One region of the Acinetobacter sp. 1207_04 genome, then DNA from elsewhere that is predicted to be linked to it. Evidence: predicted binding sites of a transcription regulator. Region 1 holds the regulator's gene; each other region holds the start of a gene.

Region 1 (5,959 bases):
TCGTAATCAATTTTTTGCTGATTTAAACAAGGCAATAGATTAATGACGTTCTGTTCTGAATAATAATTAAAGGCATGAAAACGCCCCAATGGGCTTAAATAGCCAATTTGAATAATTCCATCAATCAGGATATACAACGCATCTGTGCAATTTTCCTTACTTAATATTAATTCTCCTTTTTGATGTTTTTTAGTATACGACTTGGTTATTATATTATCCAATCGATTATTAGATATATTTTTAAAGACATTCCTTAAAACACATACATTATCATTTAATGAAAAATCATAAAATTCCATAAATCCACCTTATATTTATCAATATAATATTAGATGGAATATGGAAATTACTCGAATCATTTATTATTCATAAAATATCTATTTTTATGCAAAGCCTTAAATATTGTTTATAAAGAATATACTTTACGAAACTTTTTCATAAAAACTTTCTTCACCATAATTTAAATGTGAAATATCACGTTTCACCTCTTGCTTTAATGCTTTACTCGGTTGACCGTCAGCACCTACAGGAATATCACCTTCTAAAGTCACACGGCGCACCACACGATGTTGATCGCCATAATCATTGATAGCACGATGTTGTGTCGCACGGTTATCCCAAATAGCAACATCACCTGCTTCCCAACGCCAACGTACAATATTTTCAAGTTTTAAAATATGACTCTGAAATAAATCAAATAATTTACGTGAATCTGTCGAGTTATAGCCTACAAAACTTTTAAAGAAATGCCCTAACAATAAAGTTTTTTCACCTGTTTCAGGATGCACACGCACCAAAGGATGCTCTGTTTCATACTCAGTTGCTGTGAAAATTTCACGATATTTTTCACGTTGTTCCGTGGTGATACTTGCTGATGCTGCATAGTCATAACTATTGCTATGCACTGCCCTTAAAGAATCAGCAAGTACTTTAAGTGATTCAGGTAAATGTTCATACGCAGCTGTCGTATTTGCCCAAACCGTATCACCACCGACTTCAGGGGCAATGACGCTACGTAAAATTGAAGCTTTAGGATAATTTTCAATAAAAGTAATATCGGTATGCCACGTATCTGCACGACCACCACGAGAGTCCAATTCTAAAATATGGTTTGAACCCTTTTTAGTGGGTACCGTTGGGTGATTCAATGGTGTCCCTAGACGAGCAGCGAAGGCTTCTTGTCCAATGTCATCTAGCTGATGCTGACCTTTAAAAAAAATCGTTTTATATTGTAAAAGCGCTTGATTGATTTCATTGACCACATCCTCAACAAGATTCGATGATAAATCTACTCCTGAAATTTCAGCGCCAATACGCCCACCAATCGGTTTTACTATAATGTGTTGATAGTTATAACTCATTTTTTATTCCTCAATTGTCATTTTGCTTCTATGCGTCAAAGTGCATATCCATGATTTGATAATGAAGAATCTGTTTATGCAAATCTGTCAAAAAATTGACATTTTTTTTCTGCATTTCTGATAAAGAAAAAATTAAAAAGAATATAAGTACAAAAAAACCCGCTTAAGCGAGTTTTTTATTTTAAAAAATTAATTACATATAAATTATTTAGGCTCTAATCTTTTACTTAACTTGGTTGCCATTGCAGTAATACGTTGGTAACCCGTTGGTAAAACACGTTGAATAAGATCGAGTGTTTTCGCATCATTACCAATCAACAAACGACGTTTGTTTTTCAACACTGCATCTAAAATTTGTTGTGCTGCTTCTTCAGCAGGCATACGCAATAATTTATTGAATGCTTTAGCCGATTTTTCAGGATTCATGCCCATTGATTTGATGCTATCACTCATACGTGCATCATTGGCAATATTGGTACGAATACCTCCTGGATGTACACTAAGCGCACTCACACCACTATTTTCAATGTCTAATTCTTGACGCAAAGATTCAGTAAAACCACGCACCGCAAACTTAGTTGAGTTATATGCAGATTGAGTTGGCTGAGCGGTTAATCCAAATAAACTTGAGGTATTGATGATGTGACCTTCACCTGTTTTTTTCAAATACGGAAGAAATTCTTTTGTACCGTACACTACGCCCCAGTAGTTAATACCCATGATCCATTCAAGGTCTTCATAATTTGAACCTTCAACTGTTGAGCCCAATGCAACACCAGCATTGTTAAAAATCATATTCACAGAACCATGATTTTGTACTGTTTCTTCAGCCCAAGTACGCACTTCTTCAAGTTTAGCAACATTGACTTTTTTAGACGTTACACGAACATTATAAGGTTTCACCAATTCTACAGTTTCAGCTAAACCCTTTTCATTTACATCACTAAGCGATACATGACAGCCTGCTTTCGCCAAGAGTACAGCAAGCTGCTGTCCCATACCTGAGCCCGCACCTGTGATTGCCGCAACTTTGTTTTTAAAATTTTTCATTTTTTGTCCTTTTTAGTCAACCACACAGATTTTGAAGCTGCGTAGTACGTGTTTATTACTATAAATTTGACAATACATATTGTCAATATACAATACTGATGATTCATACCCAAAAACGATATAAATATATTCATCGGCTTCAATGCTGTTTATTGGTAAAATCCACTTTTGCACGGTTAACTTGGCTTCTATTCTTATGACATACGTAGACTCAAATACAGAGATACACCCTGACGCACAGGCAAAACCTGTCAAAAAAATCATTAAAGAACGTCAGTTTAAAGGCATGTCACTCACTGAGCGTAAACAAGCACGTCGTGAAAAACTCATTGAAGCGGGCATTGAAGCCTACGGCACACATGGCTTTTTTTCGGTAACTGTTAAAGATATTTGTATAGAAGCGAAGCTAACTGAACGCTATTTTTATGAATCCTTTAAACGCAGTGAAGATTTGTTTCAAACTATTTTTCTCAAATTGATTGATCAAATGCAAAAAACACTGCTTACAGGCGTAATGAAAGCCTCGCCTAATCCTGAAAAAATGGTGCATTCAGGTTTAACCTCACTCTTTAAAATGCTCAAAGATGATCCACGCACTGCACGTATTATTTATATCGATGCTATGCTCGTTCAAGAACTGCATAACCAAGCGACTATTCATGAAACGATGACTCAATTTGATCGTATGATTCATGCTTTTGTAAGTTTGATGATGCCCAATATTTCTCGTTCTGAACAAGAGATTTCATGGGTTGCCACAGGACTGAATGGCTATGTCACCCAAATTGCAGTACGCTGGGTTATGGGAGGGTTTAAACAATCCCTTGAAGATGTCGTCATGGCATGTGAAACCGTATTTTTGTCATTATTAAATACATTTTCGAGTAAATAATTGAAAAAATTTACAAAATAGGTATTTTTTCCAAAAAAAATTAGATCAATAAGTATTTTTTATTGATCTAATAAATATATGATTATATTGATGATGTAAAAAAATTGTCACAAATCTTTGCTAAAAAATGCAGATATGATTTTTTTTGCAATGATACTGTCACAATTAAACCTTGTAATAAGCCTGTCATAAATAAAAACGGTCAACCGTTTCATTAATAGGGTATTGCGTTGTGAAAGATGACTATATTTTAATCGTCGATGACGAACTTCCGATCAGGGAAATGATCCATACCTCATTGGATATGGCTGGATTTCAGTGTTTACAAGCTGAAGATGCAAAACAAGCGCATCAAATGATTGTCGATCAACGTCCATCTCTGATTCTGCTAGATTGGATGATGCCTGGTGGTGTCAGTGGTGTAGACTTGTGTCGTCGCCTTAAACGTGATGAAAATCTAGCAGAAATCCCTGTGATCATGCTGACTGCACGTGGTGAAGAAGACCATAAAGTACAAGGTCTTGATGCAGGTGCAGATGACTACATGACCAAACCATTTTCAACCCGTGAATTGGTGTCACGTATAAAAGCGGTACTACGCCGTGCCAATGCGCTTAGCGGTGAAAAAACCATTGATGCCAATGGATTGATTCTTGATCCTGTCAGCCAACGTGTCAGCTTTAGTGATCATATTTTAGAGATGGGACCAACCGAATACCGTCTACTTGCCTTTTTTATGACCCATCCTGAACGTGCCTATACTCGTGCTCAATTGCTCGACCAAGTATGGGGTGGCAATGTGTATATTGAAGACCGTACCATTGATGTTCATATTCGTCGTTTGCGTAAAGTGCTTGAACCTTTTGCAGCAGACCGTTATGTTCAGACCGTTCGTGGCACAGGTTACCGTTTTTCGACCCGTGCCGATGTCGCTTTAGGCTAACATTTTTCAGGTAATTTTTTGTTTTATGTATGAACCCTACCCCGTCCCTGATCTTGCAAATGAATATAAAAAGTTTCGTTATAGTAGCTTATGGGCATTTGCAAAACAGGACTTAAAATTACTGGTCTTTTTACTGGTCATTGCCTGTTTTATTGGATTAGGTGCTGGGTATTTTTGGATCTGTATTAGCCTCGCATTTGTAGTCTTTTTTACCATCCAATTGCATTCGTTATATTTAGTCAATGATTGGATTTCCAACCGCCCTTATGATTCTCCACCCAATTTAAACGGGATTTGGGGCGCTTTACTGTTCAATGTATATCGAGCGCAGCGTCAGGAACGAATTGTACAAGCTGAAATGGTCGGACTCATTGACCGTGCGCAATCATCCTTAGTTGCACTTGCTGAAGCTGTTGTTCTGACGGATGAACTTCATCAAATTGAATGGTGGAATCCTGCTGCGGAAAAACTCCTCGGCATTCAACCGATTGATCGTGGTCGCAATATTTTGACCATTATTCGCCAACCCATTTTTATTGAATATTTCAACAATATTGACCAATCACCTGATGGCATTAAAATCAAATCATCCGTGTTTGATGAACATTATGTACAAATTAAATTAACTCGTTTTGGCAGTGAAAGTCGCCTTGTCGTAGCCTACGATGTGACACGCATGCATAATCTTGAGCAAATGCGTAAAGACTTTGTGGACAATATTTCCCATGAACTACGCACACCACTCACTGTACTGAGTGGTTATATTGAAACATTCACCGATCAAGAAGATTTAAACCCGCGTTGGAAACGTGCATTTGAGCAAATGCAGTCTCAAACACGGCGTATGAATGCTTTGGTCAATGATTTACTGTTACTTTCTCGCTTGGAAGGTAATAAACAAATTGCCAAAAACCAAATCATTGAAATGCCAAGCTTAATGAATCAATTGTTTGATGATGCACAAGCATACAATGTTGATTATGGACATACGCTCAATTTGGATATTGACAGCCATTGTGACTTAATTGGTTCGGATATTGAGCTTGCAAGTGCGTTTAGCAATCTGATCAGTAATGCGATTAAATACACGCCTAAAGGCGGTACAGTGACAATCGGATGGCATGATGATGGTGAGCATGGCTACTTTACAGTAGAAGATACTGGCATCGGTATTGATCCTAAACATTTACCACGATTGACTGAGCGTTTTTATCGTGTCGATAGCGCACGTAGTCGTCAAACAGGTGGAACAGGCTTAGGGCTCGCAATTGTGAAACACGTTCTAATGCAACACAATGCTTATTTGGAAATTGATTCTGAAGAAAACAAAGGTTCAACTTTCCGTGTGGTTTTTCCCAAAGAACGTTTATATATGCACGAATAACAAAATTTAAAAAATAAATATCATATAGTTAATAAAAAATCCCGCTAAAATTTTGCGGGATTTTTTTAATCTATTCTCAGCAAAAATCTTAAACCGATTTTACCTTCCCTAAAGCTTCACCCATGATGACATCAGAGTTAGCTTTTAAATAGTCATCCCAAACAATTTTATCTTTCTCAAACAATACAATCGCAGTCGACCCTAAGTAAAAACGCCCAAGTTCCGCACCTTTTTCAAGTTGCATCTCGTGATGATTCAACTCCACACGACCTGTAGGTTTCACTTTACCTGTCGCAACAGTTTCAATACCAGCCACAATCATTGCACCG
Region 2 (5,959 bases), on a different contig from region 1:
TTATTGTTTTAGGTAGCCCTATCGATAGTTATAAATCTGGTGGTATTGGACGTTTATACCGTAAAATCAATGCGTATTTAGCATATAATCAAAAACTTAAACACACACTTTATAACGGTGGTATTCCTCGAACATTCTTGCATACCCCTGGTATTATCAATGCGATTGGTTTTAAAGTTTTAGACCCTAAAGGTTGGTATGATGGTCACAAGAACCTATTGCAAAATTTGGATGATCAAAAAACCTTAATTGAACACGCCACACTTGGACATTTTCTCAATCATATGATTGATTACCCAGGTGGTGTAAACCAAGATATGCTATTTAATGTTTGGCTACAAAATCCACTCAAAGATGGAAAAATCACACTCGGTAAAACCATAATTGAGCTCAATAAAATTGATTGTTCACTTATGATTGGGGCTGGTAAAGGTGATCAAATGGTCACTGTAGCTTCTGTTCAACCCTTAGTCCAATTGACAAATAGCCAAGATGTCACGTTTACTCTCATCCCTGGTGGACACTTGGGTCTGATGTCGAATCAGAAAAGCGCTGATGAATTTTGGCCAACACTCTCAACGTGGCTATCGAAACGATCAAGTCCAATTTAAACAATCACTTCTCAGTTTAAATTGCGCTGATGATTTATTTAAATAATTTTAATTCCTGATTCGGGTGATGTCATGACGCAAACAGTTGCATTTATTGGTCTAGGCGCTATGGGTTGGCGTATGGCTACGCACTTACCTCAACATTTCGATAGTGTTTATGTATGGAATCGAAATTTTAGCAAAGCTGAGCAACATGCTGAACAGTTTGGCACCATTGCGGTAAAACTAGAGCAAGCAGTACAAGCCGACATTATTTTTTCTTGCTTACCAACGAGTCAGGATGTTGAAGATTTGATTCAGCCTCTCAAGCTAAAAGCAGGCTCTATTTGGGTCGACTGCACAAGTGGCGTACCCGAATCTGCCAAAAAACTACAAACAACACTCGCAACACAACAGGTGCAGTTCCTTGATGCACCAGTCAGTGGACAAACCATTGGTGCTGAAAACGCAACCCTCACTTTTATGGTGGGTGGTCATCAAGATGCATTTAACCAAGCACTTCCTGCTATGCACACGATGGGTAAATTAATTAAACGTGTGGGTGATGCAGGTGCAGGTTTTGCAGTCAAAGCTGTCAATAATATGATGATGGCAATTCATTTATGCGCAGCAGCCGAGGGCTTTACCACACTCAAAGCACACGGCGTAAATCTTAATGAAGCACTCGACTGTATTAATGCTTCAAGCGGTAAAAGTGGCGTGACCGAATCTGCATTACCACAGCGCATTTTAAACCGCAGTTTCCCCTTGACATTTGCTCTACCACTTCTCGCTAAAGATACAGGTATTGCGATTGACTTGATTCGTGAAGCACGTTTATCTGCACCTGTGACGGGCTTAACTTACAGTTTAATCCAATCTGCGAATGCACTTGCCGAACCTGACAGTGATTTTTCTACAGCAGTCAAACTTTATGAATCTTGGAATAATATTATTTTAGAATCATAATCTTAGAACTTTAAGTATGGAATTATCTTACTTATATCTATAAAACTCATCAAAACAACATAAGGATAATTTTTCACCATTGTATTCAGAAGAATCATCCTTATAATAAGATGAGACAATGTAATATGTCAGTTTTGAGGGAAACTCATGAAAAAAATTTCAATTGCATTACTAAGCATGGCAACTTTATGTGCCAGTTCAGTCTATGCTGCGGATGCAGCACAAGAATGTAAGAAATTACAAGATGACTCAAATGTCATTTATGCAGCAAAAGGTTTTTGTTTTAAAGACCCAGAGGCTAAAGCTAAGTACGGCAATGATAATTGCTTTACAAGCAAACCAAAATTTTCTGAAAAAGAGCAACAACGACTTGACGCGATCAAGGAACGTCAGAAAGAATTGAACTGTAAATAATTACAGCACAATTCAACTTTTAAGGAAAAAACATGTCATACGATGATCAGAATATTTTTGCCCGTATTCTTCGTGGTGAACTTCCTGCAATCAAGGTCTATGAAGATGATCAAGTTTTGGCATTTATGGATATTATGCCTCAAGCCGAAGGTCATACTTTGGTGATTCCCAAATTACCTGCGGTTACATTACTTGACCTTACCCCTGAGGCAGCAGCATATACCATTCAAATTGTACAGAAGGTTGCGAAGGCTATGGAGACTGCACTTGATGCAAAAGGTATTGTCCTGATGCAATTATCAGGTGTTGCGGCGGGTCAAACTGTTCCGCATGTTCATTTCCACTTAATCCCTTCTTCGATTCACGAGTTGGGACGCCATGCAGCTCAAATGGGTGATCAAGAGAAAATTGCATCGCTTGCAGAGAAAATTAAAGCAGCGCTCTAAGTACCTTATCTGATTCATAAAAAATGAGGCTCAATGCCTCATTTTTTATGTTCAAAAATCATCAAACGTCTTTTTATTTTAAAGTTTAAAAAATCTTCCATGCAATCAGCGTCATCAAACTGTCATTGAACTTTCACTTTTTAGTAACACTGTTTGCAGATACTGCATGCACGTTAGTCAGTACCCACCTGCTGATCAACACCATAAAAAGCGAAATAAATAAATGCCGTTTTGAACATGTTTTGGAGAATTTTGAATGAAAAAAATGCTACTCGCTGCAACAATCGCATCACTAGGCTTAAACGCAGCGCAAGCAGCGCCAACCATCTACGGTAAGCTCAACGTATCTTTAAACCAAGTAGACAATAAAGACTACAAAGGCACAGATGAAACTCAATTAAATTCAAATGCTTCCCGTATTGGGATCAAAGGCGAAGAAAAGCTGACTGATAATGTCGGTGTGGTCTATCAAGCAGAATGGGCTATTTCTACGGATGGTTCTGGTTCTGATACAGACCTCAGTGCACGTAACCGCTTCCTTGGCTTAAAATTTAAAGATATTGGTACAGTAAAAGCAGGTCAATATGACTCATATTTCAAGACCTCTGCTGGTAAATATCAAGATATTTTCAATGATGACACTAATCTTGATATCACCAAAACCATGTATGGCGAAGAACGTTTAAAAAACGTTGTCGGTTTTGAAACTGATAAAAACCTCATCGTTCCAGGTTTACAATTTAACGTTCAAGCACAAATGGGTGAGAATAATAACTCAGTATACTCAAGCAAAGAACGTGACAGCATTAATGGTGTTTCTACATCGTTAACCTATGAAAATAAAGACTATGGTATTGCGGCTGGTCTAGCAGGTAATTTTGCAGTTGCAGGTGCATATAATGCCCTGAGTTTAAAAGATATTGAATCGGATGCTTACCGTATCACGGGTTCCGTTGATTTAAGTACAATTGGTGCAAAAGGTCTAGTTTTCGGCGCATTATATCAATTTGCAGAGCCTTCTAACTCTCCTTCTGCAGATGCCCTTACAGCTGCAAAACTTGATACTCGCGTTGCTACACTCGAAGAAAAAGCTTGGTTGATTTCTGCTGGTTACACCATTCCAGAAACACCTTGGACAGTAAAAGGTCAATATCAATCTGCTGAAACACAATGGTCAGGTGGCGACCGTACCATTGACCAATATGGTCTTGGTGTTGACTATAACTTTAACAAACAAGCGCGTTTCTACGGTGTAGTTGCACAACAAAAACGCGATTGGCAAACTGATGATGACAAGAAAACGGTGTTTGGTTTAGGTATGGAATACAATTTCTAAATCAACCATTCCATTCAAAAAAAAGGAACTCACCATAAGTAAGTTCCTTTTTTATATTCAGCTAATAACTCAAAAATAACTCAAAAATGAATTAAACATCAATCGCTGTTGCTGAAATACCAATATAACGCGACATGTCTGCAGCACCTAAATCTGACTGATAAACCACATAATCCGAATAAGTTGCTTGTTTTAAATCTTCCAATATATTGATTTGAATATCATGTGCGTGAACATCATCAACCGAGCGTTGCATAGTCGATTCATAAGCATCCGATATATATTCAAAACCTAAATCAAATGCAACAAATAAGGTATGTGGGCACGGCTGTACATACTGCTCTTCTGCCCAATTGATAATATTTTGTTGGCAATGTGGACAGGCAATATTGCTATCTGCCTGAATGTCGAGCTTGATTAATTGAAAACTCATCGCAATATCATCAAAATTTAAAAATGCATTGTAAAAGATTCAATCGGTGATTAAAACCAACCTTTATGTCCTTTAATTACTGCATCTGCACAACGTAACGTTTCCTGTGTTAAACCCCACAAACGATAATCCCCTGTAATTGAACCTGTCATAAAGTTATGCGTATAAGCAAAACTTAATTGACGCTGTGGATCACACCATGCACCTGAACCGTTATAGCCAATATGCCCAAAACCTTGTTTGGCTCGTTTCCCCATACTAATCACACGGTGATAACCCAAACGCCATTTCATTGGAATTGGCATCACACGGTCACGGCGGATACTTTGAATCTTACTCAACTCTGAAAATACGTGCGGTTGTATGAGTTGTTCCCCTTGCCACTCCCCACCGTTTGCCAACATGGCATACATTTTCGCAAGACTGTGCGCATTAAATACACCATTGGCAGCAGGAATAATCGCTTGTAAGCCTTGATCACTAAAAAAACTAAAATCTTTCATGCCTTTCGGCACCATTGCATCTAAAAAATCTTGCGGATTTTGTCCACTAAACTCCGCCAATCTATCTGAAAAACTTGCTTTATGATGCTTTTTGACTTTATTTTCCGTTGTTTGCTTTGCACTTTGAGCAGCGTGCTGTTCAGGCGATTTTTCTTTAGGCAATATTCGAGCAACTCGACTTAATTGATCTTGAGGCACACCAAAATATGCACCATCCAACGCTAAAGGCTCAACCAAATAATGTTGCATCAAACCCTGTAAAGACTGACCTGTAGCCTTTTCCAATACTCCCCCGACTAACCATCCAAAAGTTAATGCTTGATAGGCGATATCCTGCCCCACAGCAAAACGAGGTGTTGCATGCTCCATTACATTTAGCATATGTGCCCAATCAGCCATTTCTACAGCACTTTGAATCACATTACGGATATCATATAAACCCGATTGATGACTCAAAATATGACGCAAGGTCATCTCAGCTTTACCATTTTGAGCAAACTCAGGCCAATAGTGACTGACAGGAGTATCATAATTGAGTAAACCTTCACTTACGATAATATGTGCAAGCGTTGCAAGTACACCTTTACCAGTGGAATAACATACAGATAAAGTATCACTGCTCCACTGTTCAGTCAGAGATTTACGACCCGTGCAAATATCGACAACCTTTTCACCCTGAAAATACACCGCCAATGCAGCACCACCGTGCATCGTTCGACTGTCCTGCAAACGACTAAATTGCTCAGCAAGATCTTTAAAACGGTCATCTACAGTCCCTGTATAGTTGTTTTTGACTGCAAATAAAATATCCGTTAAACCACTCATGCCCTTTCACCTTTTGTTTTATGTTGATTATCCATTCAATTGAAAAAGCCTGCATTTCACAACGCAGGCTCTTGTCTTATAATTCTTTTACAATACCACTGACATGTGGTTTTTGCGATGACTGATTTCGAATCAAAAAGGCTGTTTCGGTTTTTCGATTTTCGGTGAGTAGCTCAACTGTCGATGGTAAATAAATTGGCAACTTAAAAGACACATCAGCTTCATAAGCATCAGGTAAAGTTAGACTTGCTAAAGCCCGTGCTTTACTCCACATACCATGCGCAATGGCTTGTTTAAAGCCAAAAGCTTTTGCTGTTAATGCATGAATATGAATTAAATTATAATCGCCCGAAATACGTGCATAACGGCGACCTGTATCTTCTGAAATATTCCAACTTGTTAACACTTCATATACAGGTGTAGATGCTTCTTGTTTATTTTTT
Region 3 (5,959 bases), on a different contig from region 1:
TCGGGTGAGAAATTTAAGCGACGTTCAAGTTTTGAAAAACTCTTTAGTAAAGGCATTTCAACCATCTCACTCAAACATTTTTTCCAAAATCATCAAAAAACGTTGATTTCTTCCGATAATGGACAAGCCTATGGTGTCGCAGACTGTATGGTCGTAGAACAAGGTCCAAACTACGCCTTAGCAAAACGACTACAACAATGGCGTGCAACTTTAGCTCGTCATCAAGGTCAAAAGGTATGTATCAATATTGCACCATCGACAACGACTTATTCAGTGACCAAAAATCCACTGCTGAAAGCAGCATTTAATGGCGCACGTTTATTTGATGTTGAAGCTTTTGATCCTGAAACGACCAATGCCATTATGGCTGCGTTATGGATTCACGACTTACGTAATCCTAAAGCATTATCACATCCTGAAAATGATCTTGAACATCCACTTCAACTGATGATGGACGGTGCAAATCATGGGGGCTTATGGCGTGTGGCTTATCTTGCACGTACTGCACTGCCCTTTGCTGCTATTTATGGTTTTGCTGCCAATAAGCTACCATTAGATAAAGTATGGTCTAAAGTGAAAAAATCATAAGTTTGAGCATGTTCTATTTGCTAAAAAAAATGCTGCCTTTTGGCAGCATTTTTAAATTTCTTATTTAATTATTTCAGATTAGACAAATTGTAAGAATAACCAAAACAATCCACCTGATAAACAGATTGTTGCAGGTAATGTGAAAATCCAAGCTGAAAGAATAGTTTTCACTGTCGCAAAGTTTAAACCAGATTTATTGGCAACCATGGTACCTGCAACAGCCGAGTTTAAAACGTGTGTGGTTGATACTGGTAAGCCAAAACCATCTGCTGCTGCAATTGTCGTCATTGCAACCAATTCAGCAGACATGCCCTGACCATAAGTCATGTGATGTTTACCAATACGCTCACCCACAGTCACCACAATACGCTTCCAACCAACCATTGTGCCTAGACCCAATGCCAATGCCACTGCAACTTTTACCCAAGTTGGAATGTATTGTAAAAATGAATCTAAATTTTTACGATAGTCTTTCACCACTTTGGTTTGTGTTGCATCCATTTTTGGCAATTGCTCAGCTTTCTCCAAACGTTTAAATGCAGTCGAGCTCAAGTACATATCATTACGTAAAGCAGAAACTTCCGCTTCAGGTAAATTGTTCAAACTACCAAACTTGCTGACACGTTCACCCAAGTGATCCGTTAAACTTGCCAATGCAGGTATAACTTGCGGTGTTAATTCTTTAGTTTGAACGTATTTAGTAATCGTATCACGTGCTTGCGCATCCGAAATATCATCATGTTGTACATAGATTGCTGACGCGGTCTGACTTGATAATTGTGAAAATGATTGTAAATGTGTTTGGTCTAAACTTTTATTTAAAGAATATGCCAAAGGTACACAACCAATCAAAATCAACATGATTAAGCCCATACCTTTTTGACCATCATTTGAGCCATGTGCAAAACTTACCCCCGTACAGGTAAAGATAAGAATGGCGCGGATCAATGGTGGTGGTGGCTTATTACCTTCAGGTGGTTGGAACAATTCAACTTGTTTCTTAAATATTTTCTTAACCAATAAGAAAACAACTGCTGCAAAGGCAAAACCAATAAGAGGAGAAAACAGCAATGCTTTACCCACTTTTGCAACTTGATCCATATCAACGCCTGAAGCGCCACTCCCCGAATGTAAAATCCAGTTCATGATGCCTACACCTAAAATCGAACCGATTAAAGTATGTGAGCTTGATGCCGGAATCCCTAAGAACCAAGTCCCTAAGTTCCACAGAATCGCTGCTATGAGCATGGCAAAAACCATCGCAAAACCTGCACCTGAACCGACATTCATAATCAATTCAACAGGTAGTAAAGCAATAATCCCGTAAGCGACAGCACCACTTGCAACCATAACTCCCAAGAAGTTACAGAAACCTGCCCACATCACTGCAACAGGTGCAGGTAAGGCGTTAGTATAAATCACCGTTGCTACAGCGTTGGCTGTATCATGGAAACCATTTACAAACTCAAAACCGAGTGCAATGAAAAGTGCTGTTGCCAATAAAATAACAGAGTACATGCTCAGCGCAGGTACATGACTCAGGTCAGTATTGACCTGAATTGCAATATAAATAAGCGTCGCAATAATAATCGTCAAAAACACCGGCATAAAAAATTTTGGTGTTGGCACATGAACATTCGTCGACTTTTGTGCTGTTGACGTTTGTGCCGAATCAGAAACGGGAGGTAAATTTGAATTCATGCAGACGTAAAAGAGGATAATAAAATCCCCTTATTGTTCAATTTAATTATGACAATTATATGACAAACATGACTTATATAACGCTCATATTTCAAAAATATAAGCGCTTCACTTAACACACCCACTCACCTAAAAATAAAAATAAAAATAAAAAACATAAACTTAGTCAATATAAAACATTAAAAAATCCGATGTTTAAGCATTTCTAATCCTGAAATAAAATTTGTAATATTTAAAGAAAAATGTCTTTTTCGTTATTTCACCATCACATCATCCAAGAAATTTATGACAAATTGATGAAAAAACACTCACGATCTTAGACAAACTAAAATATTTACATATCCATTATTTTTTATCTTTAAACCTGCTTTATGTATTGATTTTAATCAAAAATTGATTTTTTTGTGTATATCAACAAAGCTCATGTATCAAATCACAGATTTCCATCAATAAATTAGCCTTGAGATTCGCTTTTGCAGTAATCATATAGACTATCTGCTAATATATTGCACGTTTAAAAAACCTGCTGAGAGTTTTGAATGTCAACATTGACCACCTTAAAAGAGCTTCTGACCCAACGTATCCTAATCATTGATGGTGCAATGGGAACCATGATTCAACGCCATAAATTGGAGGAAGCCGATTACCGTGGTGAGCGTTTTGCCGATTGGGCATCTGACTTGAAAGGTAACAATGACCTTTTAGTACTGACTCAACCGCAAATTATTCAAGGCATTCATGAAGCTTACCTCGATGCAGGTGCAGACATCATTGAAACCAACTCATTCAATGGTACAAAAGTTTCAATGTCTGACTATCACATGGAAGAATTTGTCCATGAGATTAACTTTGAAGCTGCACGTATTGCTAAAGCAGCTTGTGAAAAATATTCAACACCTGACAAACCACGTTTTGTTGCAGGTGTACTCGGTCCTACGTCACGTACTTGTTCAATTTCACCGAATGTGAATGATCCTGCGTTCCGTAACATTACCTTTGATGAATTAAAAGAAAACTATATTGAGGCTGCACACGCCCTCATTGAAGGTGGTGTGGACATTCTACTCATTGAAACAGTATTCGATACACTGAACTGTAAAGCGGCAATTTTTGCCGTTAAAGAAGTTTTTAATCAATTAGGTCGTGAATTGCCTTTGATGATTTCGGGTACGATTACCGATGCATCAGGTCGTACACTGACAGGTCAAACTGCGGAAGCGTTCTGGAACTCAGTACGTCATGGCGATTTATTGTCGATTGGTTTTAACTGTGCCTTAGGTGCAGATGCAATGCGTCCGCATGTCAAAACGATTTCTGACGTTGCCGATACTTTTGTTTCAGCACATCCAAATGCAGGTTTACCAAACGCTTTTGGTGGTTATGATGAAACTCCTGAAGAAACAGCTGCATTCTTAAAAGAATTTGCTGAAAGCGGTCTGATCAACATTACAGGCGGTTGTTGTGGTACAACCCCTGACCATATTCGTGCCATTTACAATGCCGTAAAAGACATCAAGCCACGCCAAGTGCCTGAAACCAAGCCTGCTTGTCGTTTAAGTGGTTTAGAGCCGTTTAACATTACTGACGATTCTTTGTTTGTGAATGTCGGTGAACGTACTAACGTGACAGGTTCTAAAAAATTCCTCCGTTTGATTCGTGAAGAAAATTTTGCCGAAGCACTCGATGTTGCCTTGCAACAAGTGGTTGCAGGTGCGCAAATCATCGACATCAACATGGATGAAGGCATGCTCGATTCGCAAGGTGCGATGGTGCATTTTCTGAATTTGATCGCATCTGAACCTGAAATTTCCAAAGTGCCAATCATGATTGACTCATCTAAATGGGAAATCATTGAAGCAGGCTTGAAATGCGTACAAGGTAAAGCAGTTGTAAACTCGATTTCCTTAAAAGAAGGTTATGACGAGTTTGTTGCAAAAGCACGTTTGTGCCGTCAGTACGGTGCTGCAATTATTGTCATGGCATTTGATGAAACTGGTCAGGCGGATACTGCTGCACGTAAACGTGAAATTTGTAAGCGTTCTTATGATGTATTGGTCAATGAAGTTGGTTTTCCTGCTGAAGATATTATTTTCGATCCAAACGTATTTGCAGTAGCAACAGGGATTGAAGAACATAACAACTATGCTGTTGATTTTATTGAAGCAACAGGCTGGATTAAACAAAATCTTCCACATGCAATGATTTCAGGCGGTGTGTCTAACGTATCGTTCTCATTCCGTGGTAATGAGCCTGTACGTGAAGCGATTCACTCTGTGTTCCTTTACCATGCCATTCAACAAGGCATGACGATGGGTATTGTCAACGCAGGTCAAATGGCGATTTATGATGATATTGATCCTGAACTCAAAGCTGCCGTTGAAGATGTGATTCTGAATCAGAATCAAGGTGAAAGCCAACATGATGCCACCGAAAAATTGCTTGAAGTTGCAGAAAAATATCGTGGTCAAGGTGTCGCACAAAAACAAGTCGAAAACTTGGAATGGCGTGAACTTCCTGTCGAAAAACGTCTTGAGCATGCGCTAGTCAAAGGTATCACCACCTATATTGATGAAGATACTGAAGAAGCACGTTTAAAATCAGTTCGTCCGCTTGATGTGATTGAAGGCCCACTCATGGACGGCATGAATGTGGTCGGTGACTTGTTTGGTTCAGGTAAAATGTTCCTACCACAAGTGGTGAAATCTGCACGTGTGATGAAGCAAGCGGTGGCTTGGTTGAACCCGTACATTGAAGCTGAAAAATCAGGTGCGCAATCTAAAGGGCGTATCTTGATGGCGACAGTGAAAGGCGATGTGCATGATATTGGTAAAAATATCGTGGGTGTTGTACTTGGCTGTAACGGTTATGACATCGTTGACCTTGGTGTAATGGTGCCTGCTGAGAAAATTTTACAAACGGCGATTGATGAAAAATGTGACATCATCGGTTTGTCAGGTTTAATCACACCATCACTCGATGAAATGGTCTTTGTTGCCAAAGAAATGCAACGTAAAGGTTTCCATATACCCCTCATGATTGGCGGTGCAACCACTTCTAAAGCACATACCGCTGTGAAAATTGATCCACAATATTCAAATGATGCTGTAATTTATGTAGCAGATGCTTCTCGTGCGGTTGGTATTGCAACAACATTACTTTCTAAAGAAATGAAGCCGAAGTTAGTTGAAGAAACTCGTGCTGAATATGAAAAAGTGCGTGAACGTATTGCCAATAAACAGCCAAAAGCAGCAAAATTGTCTTATGCTGAATCGATTGAAAATGGTTTAAAAATTGACTTTGCTGCCAATAAACCTGCGATTCCTAACAGTATCGGTTCGCATACATTGACCAACTACCCACTTGAAACTTTAGTGGAGTATTTTGATTGGACTCCGTTCTTTATTTCTTGGAGTTTGGCGGGTAAATTCCCTGCAATTCTAACAGATGAAGTGGTCGGTGAAGCTGCGACTGATTTGTATAACCAAGCGCAAGAGATGTTGAAAGACATTATTGAAAATAAACGCTTTGATGCTCGTGCAGTGTTTAGCATTTACCCTGCCAATCGTTCTGCGGCTGACTCTGTTGAAGTCTATGATGAATCAGGTGCAACGACGCATACCTTCCATCATATCCGTCAGCAATCGGACAAAGTGACTGGCAAACCAAACTT

Evidence for each region. Region 1 encodes PhoB, which activates phosphate uptake and scavenging genes when phosphate is short. Its sites were predicted from a motif close to TGTCATNAANCTGTCATAA; they were not measured.
Region 2: FW754_RS10630 (porin) is a predicted target of PhoB. The motif match lies at 2,529-2,547, and genes of this name have one in related genera.
Region 3: FW754_RS03980 (inorganic phosphate transporter) is a predicted target of PhoB. The motif match lies at 2,336-2,354, and genes of this name have one in related genera.

Annotation. Positions count from the first base shown of each region.
Region 1 is NZ_VXCQ01000005.1:149,280-155,238, forward strand. It holds gene FW754_RS06270 (Crp/Fnr family transcriptional regulator) at 1-299, opposite strand, end outside; gene FW754_RS06275 (TauD/TfdA dioxygenase family protein) at 423-1,361, opposite strand; gene FW754_RS06280 (SDR family NAD(P)-dependent oxidoreductase) at 1,566-2,411, opposite strand; gene FW754_RS06285 (TetR/AcrR family transcriptional regulator) at 2,608-3,303, shown strand; gene phoB (phosphate regulon transcriptional regulator PhoB) at 3,536-4,246, shown strand; gene phoR (phosphate regulon sensor histidine kinase PhoR) at 4,272-5,630, shown strand; gene asd (archaetidylserine decarboxylase) at 5,719-5,959, opposite strand, start outside.
Region 2 is NZ_VXCQ01000010.1:64,812-70,770, forward strand. It holds gene FW754_RS10610 (alpha/beta fold hydrolase) at 1-611, shown strand, start outside; gene FW754_RS10615 (NAD(P)-dependent oxidoreductase) at 684-1,559, shown strand; gene FW754_RS10620 (YARHG domain-containing protein) at 1,707-1,973, shown strand; gene FW754_RS10625 (HIT family protein) at 2,006-2,419, shown strand; gene FW754_RS10630 (porin) at 2,676-3,755, shown strand; gene FW754_RS10635 (hypothetical protein) at 3,847-4,188, opposite strand; gene FW754_RS10640 (serine hydrolase domain-containing protein) at 4,239-5,516, opposite strand; gene FW754_RS10645 (MaoC family dehydratase) at 5,593-5,959, opposite strand, start outside.
Region 3 is NZ_VXCQ01000003.1:96,184-102,142, reverse strand. It holds gene FW754_RS03985 (hypothetical protein) at 1-588, shown strand, start outside; gene FW754_RS03980 (inorganic phosphate transporter) at 667-2,289, opposite strand; gene metH (methionine synthase) at 2,829-5,959, shown strand, end outside.